Regions from separate parts of the Shinella sp. BE166 genome, predicted to be linked through region 1. Evidence: riboswitches for the same ligand, from Rfam matches in the RefSeq annotation. Region 1 holds a riboswitch; each other region holds the start of a gene.
What was found. Region 1 has a riboswitch for thiamine pyrophosphate ahead of thiB (thiamine ABC transporter substrate binding subunit). Riboswitches for the same ligand answer to the same signal wherever they lie in the genome.
Positions count from the first base shown of each region.

Region 1 (3,201 bases):
CGCGCCGTGACGCCGTAGCGCAGCCAGTGCTCCTCGCGTTCGATCGCCTTGCCGAGCTTGTGCTGTTCCAGTTCCTCGGCTTCCAGCACCTCGTCGCGCCAGGCTTCGAAATGGCCGAAACCGCGGTTCAGCCGCCGCGACTGGCCGCGATCGAGCCAGACGGTGGCGTTGGAGACCTTTTCGAGGAAACGACGGTCGTGCGAGATGACGACGAGGGCCGAGCGGGTCGATTGAAGCTCGCCTTCCAGCCATTCGATGGTCGGCAAATCCAGATGGTTGGTCGGCTCGTCGAGCAGCAGGATGTCCGGCTCCGGCGCCATGACGCGGGCGAGCGCCGCGCGCCGCGCCTCGCCGCCCGAAAGCGACGCCGGGTGCTCGGCGCCGGTCAGCCCCAGATGTTCGAGCAGGTAGGTGACGCGGTAGGGATCGTCGCTCGGGCCGAGGCCCGCTTCGGCATAGGCGGCGACCGTCTCGTAGCCGTCGAAATCCGGCGCCTGGTGCAGGTAGCGGATGGTGGCGGACGGGTGGCGGAACACCTCGCCGGACTGCGCTTCCGCCAGGCCGGCGGCGATCTTCATCAGCGTCGACTTGCCCGAGCCGTTGCGGCCGACAAGGGAGATGCGGTCGCCGGGCTCCACTTGCAGGCTGGCGCCGGCAAGCAGCGGCGTGCCGCCGAAGCTCAGGAAGATATCGTCGAGTTTGAGGATGGGCGGTGCCAAGGGTCAGGCTCCTGAAAGGTCATAGGGCCGGGCGATGACGATCGCGCGGCCAGAGGCGAGCGAAAGGCGAACCGGGCCTTCCGCGACGTTGGAAATGGTGCGCGACGAGCCGAAGGGCAAGGAAAAGTCCTTCAGCGGATAGCGCACGTTGCCGATGTCGAGGCCGGCAAGCGGGGAGAGGCCGAGCACGGAAAACAGGCTGCCCTTCGGCAGGTCGATCTCGCGCGTGCCGGGCAGGAGCGGCCAGGCCTCCTCCGTGCCGGAGGTGAGCTTGATGGCAAACCCCTGCTCTTCGAGCGAGACGGCATGGATGAGGTGCATCAGCGCATGGTCGGAGCGTTCGCCGCCGAGCGCGCCGGCCAGCACGATCTTCCTGGCGCCGCGCTCGATGGCGACGGAGACGGCGATGGCGCCGTCGGTCTCGTTCTTGGCGACGGGATAGGGCTGGCGCTCGATATCCGGCCAGGCGTCGAGCAGTTCCGGCGGGGTGGAATCGAAATCGCCGACCCAGATTTCCGGTCTCACGCCGAGCGCCGCCGCATGGCGCATGCCGCCATCGGCGGCCACGAAACGCGCGCCCGCAACATCCGCGGCAAGGCGCGGCGTCGCCTGGAGCGCGCCTCCCAGGAGGACGACGAAGAACGGGTCTGTCGGTGCGGGCATGGTCATGGCTGATGCCCTTAGCGCATGTTCTCCAGAAAGGGAAAGATTTTGGCGGAACGCCTGTCGTAACCGCAAACGGCAAAGGACCCGGATGCAGGGGACATCCGGGCCTTGGGGAGGTCAGCGACGTAAGAAGGCTTACTTGCAGACCTTGATCTTCTTGATGATGACGTTGCCGTAGTAGTCGTAGGACTTCACCTTCTTGATGAAGCAGTGCGGCTTGTAGCCGTAGCTGTAATAGCCGGCCTGGGACGGGGCGGCGAAGGAGATGGCGGCGACGGCTGCGATGGCGGCGGAAATGATGAACTTGCGCATGAAAGTTTCTCCTGATCTCTCTAGGGATGAGCCTCTCTCATCCAGTGATCAGACTTTCCCACATCGCCCCGCCGCCCGCTGTTCCGCATGGAACAGGGCCTTGCCTCTTGCGCCGCGCTGAAAGCGGGATTATGCCTTGCCTTGCTCTAACGGGGTGCCACGCGGGTTTTCGACCCACTGGCTGAGAGGCGGTTTCGCCAACCCGAAGAACCTGATCCGGCTCGTACCGGCGGAGGGATTAGACGGCACATTCCAGCGCCCTATTCCCGTTTTGTGAACAGACCAGGGAGGCGCCGATGCGCAAGACATTCCTCACCTCGATCGCGGCCCTTGCCGTTTCCTTCGCCTTGCCTGCGCTGGCGCAGGAAAAGACGCTGACCGTCTATACCTATGAGAGCTTCGTTTCCGAATGGGGCCCGGGGCCGAAGGTCGCCGAAGCCTTCGCCAAGACCTGCGGCTGCAAGGTCGAATGGGTCGGCGTCGCCGATGGCGTCGAGCTTTTGACGCGCCTCAAGCTCGAAGGCGAGGGCACCAAGGCCGACGTGGTGCTCGGTCTCGACACCAACCTCATCACCGAGGCGAAGGCGACCGGGCTCTTCGAAGCGCATGGTCTTTCGCCCGAGGGTCTGACGGTGCCGGGCGGCTTTTCCGACGACACGTTCCTGCCCTATGACTACGGCCATTTCGCTGTCATCTACGACACCGAGACGGTGAAGACGCCGCCGACGAGCCTGAAAGAACTGGTTGAGGGCGACCCGGCGCAGAAAATCGTCATCGAGGATCCGCGCACCTCGACGCCGGGGCTCGGCCTGCTGCTCTGGGTGAAGTCGGTCTATGGCGACAAGTCCGGTGAGGCCTGGGGCAAGCTCAAGGACCGCGTGCTGACCGTCACGCCCGGCTGGTCGGAGGCCTATGGCCTCTTCACCAAGGGCGAGGCGCCGATGGTGCTGTCCTACACGACGTCGCCCGCCTATCACGTGATCGCCGAAAACACCGAGCGCTACAAGGCGGCCGCCTTCTCCGAGGGCCACTATGTGCAGATCGAGGTGGCAGGCCTGACGCGCACCTCCGACGACAAGGAACTTGCGCGTCAGTTCCTGACCTTCATGACCGGGCCGGATTTCCAGTCGATCATTCCGGAGACCAACTGGATGATGCCGGCCGGCAAGACCAAGGACCCGCTGCCGGCCGCCTTCGACGCGCTGGTGAAGCCGGAAAAGACCTTCCTGATGTCGTCGGACGAGGTGGCGGCCAACCGCAAGGCCTGGATCGACGAATGGCTCGCCGCCATGAGCGCCAAATAAGGTGATGTTCTTCGCCCGCGCCGAACGCCGGACCTTGCGCGTCGCCGGGGGGCTTGCCCTCGGCGTCGTGCTCGTCTTCGTCGGCGCGGCGACGGCCGTGCTTCTGGCGCATGCGGGCGGCGGGGGCGGTGCGCCGCTCTTCGACGCCTATATCTGGCGGGTCGCGCAGTTCACGCTGCTACAGGCGACGCTGTCGACCC
Region 1 is NZ_JBPEHL010000012.1:134,146-137,346, reverse strand. It holds gene J2Y63_RS25170 (ABC-F family ATP-binding cassette domain-containing protein) at 1-719, opposite strand, end outside; gene J2Y63_RS25165 (thiamine diphosphokinase) at 723-1,382, opposite strand; gene J2Y63_RS25160 (hypothetical protein) at 1,521-1,697, opposite strand; TPP riboswitch at 1,838-1,952, shown strand; gene thiB (thiamine ABC transporter substrate binding subunit) at 1,994-3,001, shown strand; gene thiP (thiamine/thiamine pyrophosphate ABC transporter permease) at 3,006-3,201, shown strand, end outside.

Region 2 (3,201 bases), on a different contig from region 1:
CGCCGTCACGCTGGACGATCTTGCGGCGGATTGCGGGCTCGGCCGCTTCCGGCTGGTGCGCGATTTCGCCCGCAGCACGGGCCTGACGCCGCATGCCTATCTGCTCCAGCGCAGGACCGAGCGCGCGCGGCGGCTGATCGCGACGGGCACCTCGCTCGCCGAGGCCGCCATCGACGCGGGTTTTGCCGACCAGAGCCACATGACGCGCAATTTCACGCGCCGCTACGGCTATACGCCGGGCGCCTATCTCGCTGCGCGCGGCTGACTGCAATTTCGTTCAAGACCACGGCCTGCCTTCCGGTGTTCCCTGCCGCCTCTGGCGCATTATCCGACGCCGAAGCGATGCCGCTTCGGCTGGAAATGCTCTAGCCGCATGGAAACCGGACATGACCACAGAATTCCTCATCACCTCGCTCGTCGTCATCCTCCTGCCGGGCACCGGCGTGATCTATACGCTGGCGCTCGGCATCAGCGGCGGCTTTCGCGCCGGCCTGCTTGCCGCCTTCGGCTGCACGCTCGGCATCATCCCGCACATCGTCGCCTCCGTCGTCGGCCTGGCCGCGGTGCTGCATGCGAGCGCGCTCGCCTTCGAGGTGCTGCGTTATGTCGGTGTCGCCTACCTGCTGTTCATCGCCTGGAGCATGCTGAAGGACAGCAACGCGCTGGATTTCGGGCCGGACCAGGCGCCCGCCGAAAAGGCGCTTCGCATCGTTCGCAAGGGCATCCTCACCAATATCTTCAACCCGAAACTCTCGCTGTTCTTCCTCGCCTTCCTGCCGCAATTCGTGCCGGCGGAGGCGCCCGACGCCACGGCGCAGATGCTCTATCTCGGCGGCGTCTTCATGCTGCTGACCTTCCTCGTCTTCGCCCTCTATGGCGCGCTTGCCGCAGGGCTGCGCCAGCAGGTGCTGAGCCGGCCAAGGATCATGGTCTGGACGCAGCGCAGCTTCGCCGCCGCCCTCGGCCTGATGGGCTTGCGGCTGGCGCTGGCGGATCGCTAGTTCCAGAGCGCGTGGAAATGGTGCAGTGGTCCGTGGCCGGAGCCGACGGAGAGCGCATCGGACGTGCGCACCGCGCCGGCGATGAAACTCTTCGCCACCGCCGCGGCATCGGCAAGCGTGCGCCCCTTGCCGAGCTCCGCGGCAATCGCGCTCGACAGCGAGCAGCCGGTGCCGTGGGTGTTGCGCGTGAGCACGCGCACGCCCTCGAACCAGTGCAGCCGGTCTGGCGTTGCCAGCACATCCGGGCTTTCGGTTCCCGGCAGGTGCCCGCCCTTGAGCAGCACTGCCTTTGGCCCGAGCGCGAGGAGCCGCTTCGCTTGGTCCTCCATGCCCGCCCGGTCGGTCGCCTCGGCTTCGCCCAAGAGGGCGGCGGCTTCCGGCAGGTTGGGGGTCAGCACGGTGGCGCGCGGCAGCAGCCGGCGCGTGAGCGCTTCCACCGCCTCCCGTGCCAGCAGCGACGCACCGCCCTTGGCGACCATCACCGGATCGAGCACGACCGGCAGGCCGCGGCGCGACGACAGGCTGTTGGCAACAGCTTCCGCGATCTCCGCCGAGGCGATCATGCCGATCTTCACGGCATCGACGCGCACATCGCTGAACACATCCGCGACCTGCGCCGCGACGAAGGCCGGCGGCACGAGATGCACGCCGGAGACCCCTTGCGTGTTCTGCGCCGTCAGCGCGGTCAGAACAGCCATGCCATAGGTGCCGCGGGCCGCAAAGGTCTTGAGGTCGGCCTGGATGCCGGCGCCGCCCGAAGGGTCGGACCCTGCGATCGAGAGAATGTTTGCAATCGTGTCGGCCATCTCGCCTCCCTGCGACGGAGGCGGCCAACGGGCGGCAGCAAGCCGGCACCCGTTCGACTCCCTCCGCCGGCATGATCCGGTTCAGGTTCAAAGGGTGCTTCTCAGCCCGCTTGCGCGGACGCCCCCGTCTCGGGGCGGTTTTCGCAAATGATGTGGCACCTGTCACGCCGAAAGTGACAGGTGCGCGATCCGATCACGCCTTGGTGACGTGATACTCCTTGATGGCGACCATCTTGATGGCCGGATAGCGCTCCGACTCGTAGCGCAGCGAGAAGGAATCCTGCGCCAGGAACACCGGGTCGCCATCGAGGTCGCGGGCGATATCGCCCCGGCGCTGGGTGACGAACTTCTCGAGTTCGGCCGCGCTATCCGACGAAATCCAGCGGCAGACGGAGAAGCGCGACATTTCGAAGGAGACCGGCAGGCCGTATTCCCCCTGGAGCCGCTCCTTCAAGACGTCGAGCTGCAGCGCGCCGACGACGCCGACGATGGCGGGCGAACCATCTTCCGGCGAGAAGAGCTGCACGACGCCCTCTTCCGCCATCTGCTGGAGCGCTTCCTTCAGCTTCTTCGCCTTCATCGCGTCTTCCAGCCGCACGCGGCGCAGAATTTCCGGCGCGAAGTTCGGCACGCCTTCAAAGACCAGCGCCTCGCCTTCCGTCAACGTGTCGCCGATGCGGAGCGTGCCGTGGTTCGGGATGCCCACCACGTCGCCGGCATAGGCCGTATCGGCGAGCTGGCGCTGCGAGGCGAAGAAGAACTGCGGCGCGGACAGGCCGATCTGCTTGCCGGTGCGGGCGAGGCGCACCTTCATGCCGCGCTCCAGCATGCCGGAGCAGACACGGGCAAAGGCGATGCGGTCGCGGTGGTTCGGGTCCATGTTCGCCTGGATCTTGAAGACGAAGGCCGTCATCTTGTCCTCGGACGCATGGACCTTGCGCACATCCGCCACCTGGTCGCGCGGCGGCGGTGCGACGGCGCCGAGCGCGTTGATCAGATCGCGAACGCCGAAATTACGCAGCGCCGAGCCGAAGAAGACCGGCGTCAGGTGACCTTCGAGGAAAGCCTCGCGGTCGAACGGCCGGCAGGCCTCGCGGGCCAGCTCCAGCTCCTCGATGAATGCGGTGCGTTCGTTTTCCGGCAGGTTTTTCGCCACCACCGTCGCATCGTCGATCTTCGTCGGCTGCACCTGCGTATCCGAGCCACGGAAGGTGCGGTCGGCGAGATGATAGGAGCCGCAGAACGACTTCGACCGGCCGACGGGCCAGGTGATCGGCGCGGTATCGAGCGCCAGCTTCTCTTCCACCTCGTCCAAAATCTCGAACGGGTCGCGGCTCTCGCGGTCCATCTTGTTGACGAAGGTGATGATCGGGATGTCGCGCAGGCGGCAGACC
Region 2 is NZ_JBPEHL010000005.1:222,614-225,814, forward strand. It holds gene J2Y63_RS15090 (AraC family transcriptional regulator) at 1-265, shown strand, start outside; gene J2Y63_RS15095 (LysE family translocator) at 387-1,001, shown strand; gene thiD (bifunctional hydroxymethylpyrimidine kinase/phosphomethylpyrimidine kinase) at 998-1,807, opposite strand; TPP riboswitch at 1,863-1,936, opposite strand; gene J2Y63_RS15105 (peptide chain release factor 3) at 2,001-3,201, opposite strand, start outside.
Region 2: another riboswitch for thiamine pyrophosphate. It lies ahead of thiD (bifunctional hydroxymethylpyrimidine kinase/phosphomethylpyrimidine kinase); the one in region 1 lies ahead of thiB (thiamine ABC transporter substrate binding subunit).

Region 3 (3,201 bases), on a different contig from region 1:
TGGTCAGCTCGCCGAGCGTCTCCAGTTCGGCGAACTGCGCGGCGTCGTTGGCGTCGGCAATCGAGCCGGGCCGCAGGCCGTCGCCGAGCGAGAAGGTGACGTCATAGGCCCGCGCGATGTCGCAGATTTCGTCGAAATGCTCATAGAGGAAGCTTTCGCGGTGGTGATGAAGACACCACTTCGCCATGATCGAGCCGCCGCGCGAAACGATGCCCGTGACGCGGTTGACGGTGAGCGGGATATAGGCGAGCCGCACGCCGGCATGGATGGTGAAATAGTCGACGCCCTGTTCGGCCTGCTCGATCAGCGTGTCGCGATAGACCTCCCAGGTGAGGTCCTCGGCAATGCCGTTCACTTTCTCCAGAGCCTGGTAGAGCGGCACGGTGCCGATCGGGACCGGCGCATTGCGGATGATCCATTCGCGGATATTGTGAATGTTGCGGCCGGTCGACAGGTCCATGACCGTATCCGCACCCCAGCGGATCGCCCAGACCATCTTCTCCACTTCCTCGGCCATCGAGGAGGTGACGGCGGAATTGCCGATATTGGCGTTGATCTTAACCAGGAAGTTCCGGCCGATGATCATCGGCTCGGCTTCCGGATGGTTGATGTTGGCGGGGATGACCGCGCGGCCGCTCGCGACCTCCTGGCGGACGAAGTCCGGCGTGACGAAATCCGGAATATGCGCGCCAAAGCTCTCGCCGTCGCGGACAAGCGCTTTCTTCACGGCTTTGCGGCCGAGGTTTTCGCGGATGGCGATGAATTCCATTTCTGGGGTGACGATGCCGGCCCGCGCATAGGCGAGCTGCGTCACCGCCTTGCTGTCCTTCGCCCGGCGTGGGTGGTTGCGGATGGGGAATTCCGGCGTCAGCCGCTCGCCGGTGGCAAAACCGTTGTCCTCCGGGCGGATATGGCGGCCCTCGTAATCCTGCACGTCGCCGCGGGCGGCGACCCAGCTTTCGCGCAGCCGCGGCAGGCCGCTTTCGATGGAAACGACATGGGTGGGATCGGTGTAGGGGCCGGAGGCATCGTAGACCACGACCGGCGGTTCGCCGGCGGTCGGGTGCAGGGCGATTTCGCGCAGCGGCACGCGGATATCCGGGTGCTGCTCGCCGGGGATGTGGATTTTCCGCGAGGCGGGCAAGGCGCCGGTGGTGACGGTGGGGGTGAGCTTTTGGGCGGCAATATTCATCGTGAGGCTCCAAGGTTCAAAGTTGGAGACCCAGTCCTAGAGCCGGAATGATGGAAAGACGCCGACACGGAATCCGGGAAGCGGAATACGAGTCTACAGCGCTTGCACCGTCCCTACGCCAGTATGAACTGGATCAGGTTCAACGGGTCACTGCGCTGCGAAAGCCAGCAGTATCTCAGCCCCTTGTCGGGACCCCCCTGGTGAATGCTTTAAGCAAAGACGCTCGGGGATGATTTGTCAACATGGTAAAATATGTAAGTGTATTCTTACATTATATTGTGCGAAAAACCTCTCCTCCGTCGTCCTCGGGCTTGACCCGAGGATCCACACGGCACCCGCGGCATGGATCCTCGGGTCAAGCCCGAGGATGACGCCGGGGGGAGGGGAGCACAGGCTTCCGACAAAAGAAAACGGCGGGGTTTTGCCCCGCCGTTCCCTTTGAAATCATTCGCGAAAACTATTCGCGTTCGCCGGTGAAATTCAGCAACAGCTGGAAGATGTTGACGAAGTTCAGGTAGAGCGAGAGCGCGCCGAACACGGCCATCTTCTGCTGCGATTCCTGGTCAATGTTTTCGGCATACTGCTCCTTGATGTTCTGCGTGTCCCAGGCCGTGAGGCCGACGAACACGACGATGCCGATTACGGAGATCGCGAACTGCAGCGCGGTGGAGCCGAGGAAGATGTTGACGATCGAGGCGATGACCACGCCGATCAGGCCCATGATCAGGAACGAGCCGAACTTCGACAGGTCACGCTTCGTGACGTAACCGTAGAGGCTCGTCGTGCCGAACATAGTGGCGGCGATGAAGAAGGTGCGGGCGATGCTCATGCCGGTGAAGACGAGGAACACCGAGGCGAGCGACAGGCCCATGACGGCGCAGAAGGCCCAGAAGGTCGCTTGCGCGGTGCTGGCCGACATCGTCTGGATCTTGAACGAAAAGAAGAAGACGAAGGCGAGCGGCGCCAGCATCACCACCCACTTGAGCGGCGAGGAGAAGATCGGCACGTAGAGCGCCGGCGTCGAGCCGACGAAGAAGGCGATAAGGCCGGTGATGACCAGGCCTGCGCCCATGTAGTTGTAGACGCGCAGCATGTGCTTGCGCAGGCCCTCGTCGAAGAGGGCGGCCGACTGCGCCTGCGCGCCATAGCCAAATCGCTGTTGTACGGGTTCCATCATGGGTCTCCTTCGGTGGAACGATTGATCAGTAAAGCGTGCGCGAGAGATCCCGCGCGGTTTCAGCCAGGTCGTCGGCCTTGCGGCTTTCCGACACCAGCGCATAGGCGACGTCGCCGATCTGCCAGTAGGCGGCACGGGCATTGTCGGCGTGGAAGAGCAGGACGTGCTGCACGCCGAACGAGCCCGGCCGCACGGCGAAGAGCGACAGGCGTTCGTCCTTCTTCGGCTCCAGCACCAGCTCGACGCTCGGGCCATAGGCCGAGGGGAAAACCTGCGTGTCGACCACGGCCCAGCCTTTCGGCAGGTCCGGCAGGACGATCGCCGTCGCGGAGCGGATTTCGGCCGGATCGAAGACGGCGGCTTCGGGCTGCGAGCTCATCGCATCGCGGATGAGCGTGGTCTTGTGCGCCCGCACGGCCTCTTCCACGAAGGCGGGCGGCGGGGTGGAAGCGATGACCTCGGTCGCGCCGAAGGGGCCGAGCACGGCATGCGCGGTCCAGCCGGCGGCAACAAAGAGGGCGATTGCCGCGGCACGGCGGAAGACGGAGAAGACGCGGCGTCGGGCGAGCGAGCGTTCGAGAAGGCGCGCAGCCTCGCGTGTCGCCTGCCGGGTCACCGCACGATGATCGGCCAGCGCCAGGCGCAGTTCGTCGCGCACGCGCAGGTCCTTCATGATCTGGGCGGCGATCTCCGGCCGTTCCGACAGGTAAGCCTCGACCTCGATGCGCCGGCCGACGGCGAGCTGGTCGTCGACATAGGCATTGAGATCGGATTCGAGGATCGGGTCATTGCTGGTCATCGCCAGTGCCTCCGACGATTCTGAGATGGGGGA
Region 3 is NZ_JBPEHL010000004.1:495,226-498,426, reverse strand. It holds gene thiC (phosphomethylpyrimidine synthase ThiC) at 1-1,192, opposite strand, end outside; TPP riboswitch at 1,285-1,401, opposite strand; gene J2Y63_RS13100 (Bax inhibitor-1/YccA family protein) at 1,650-2,366, opposite strand; gene J2Y63_RS13095 (anti-sigma factor family protein) at 2,395-3,168, opposite strand; gene J2Y63_RS13090 (sigma-70 family RNA polymerase sigma factor) at 3,155-3,201, opposite strand, start outside.
Region 3: another riboswitch for thiamine pyrophosphate. It lies ahead of thiC (phosphomethylpyrimidine synthase ThiC); the one in region 1 lies ahead of thiB (thiamine ABC transporter substrate binding subunit).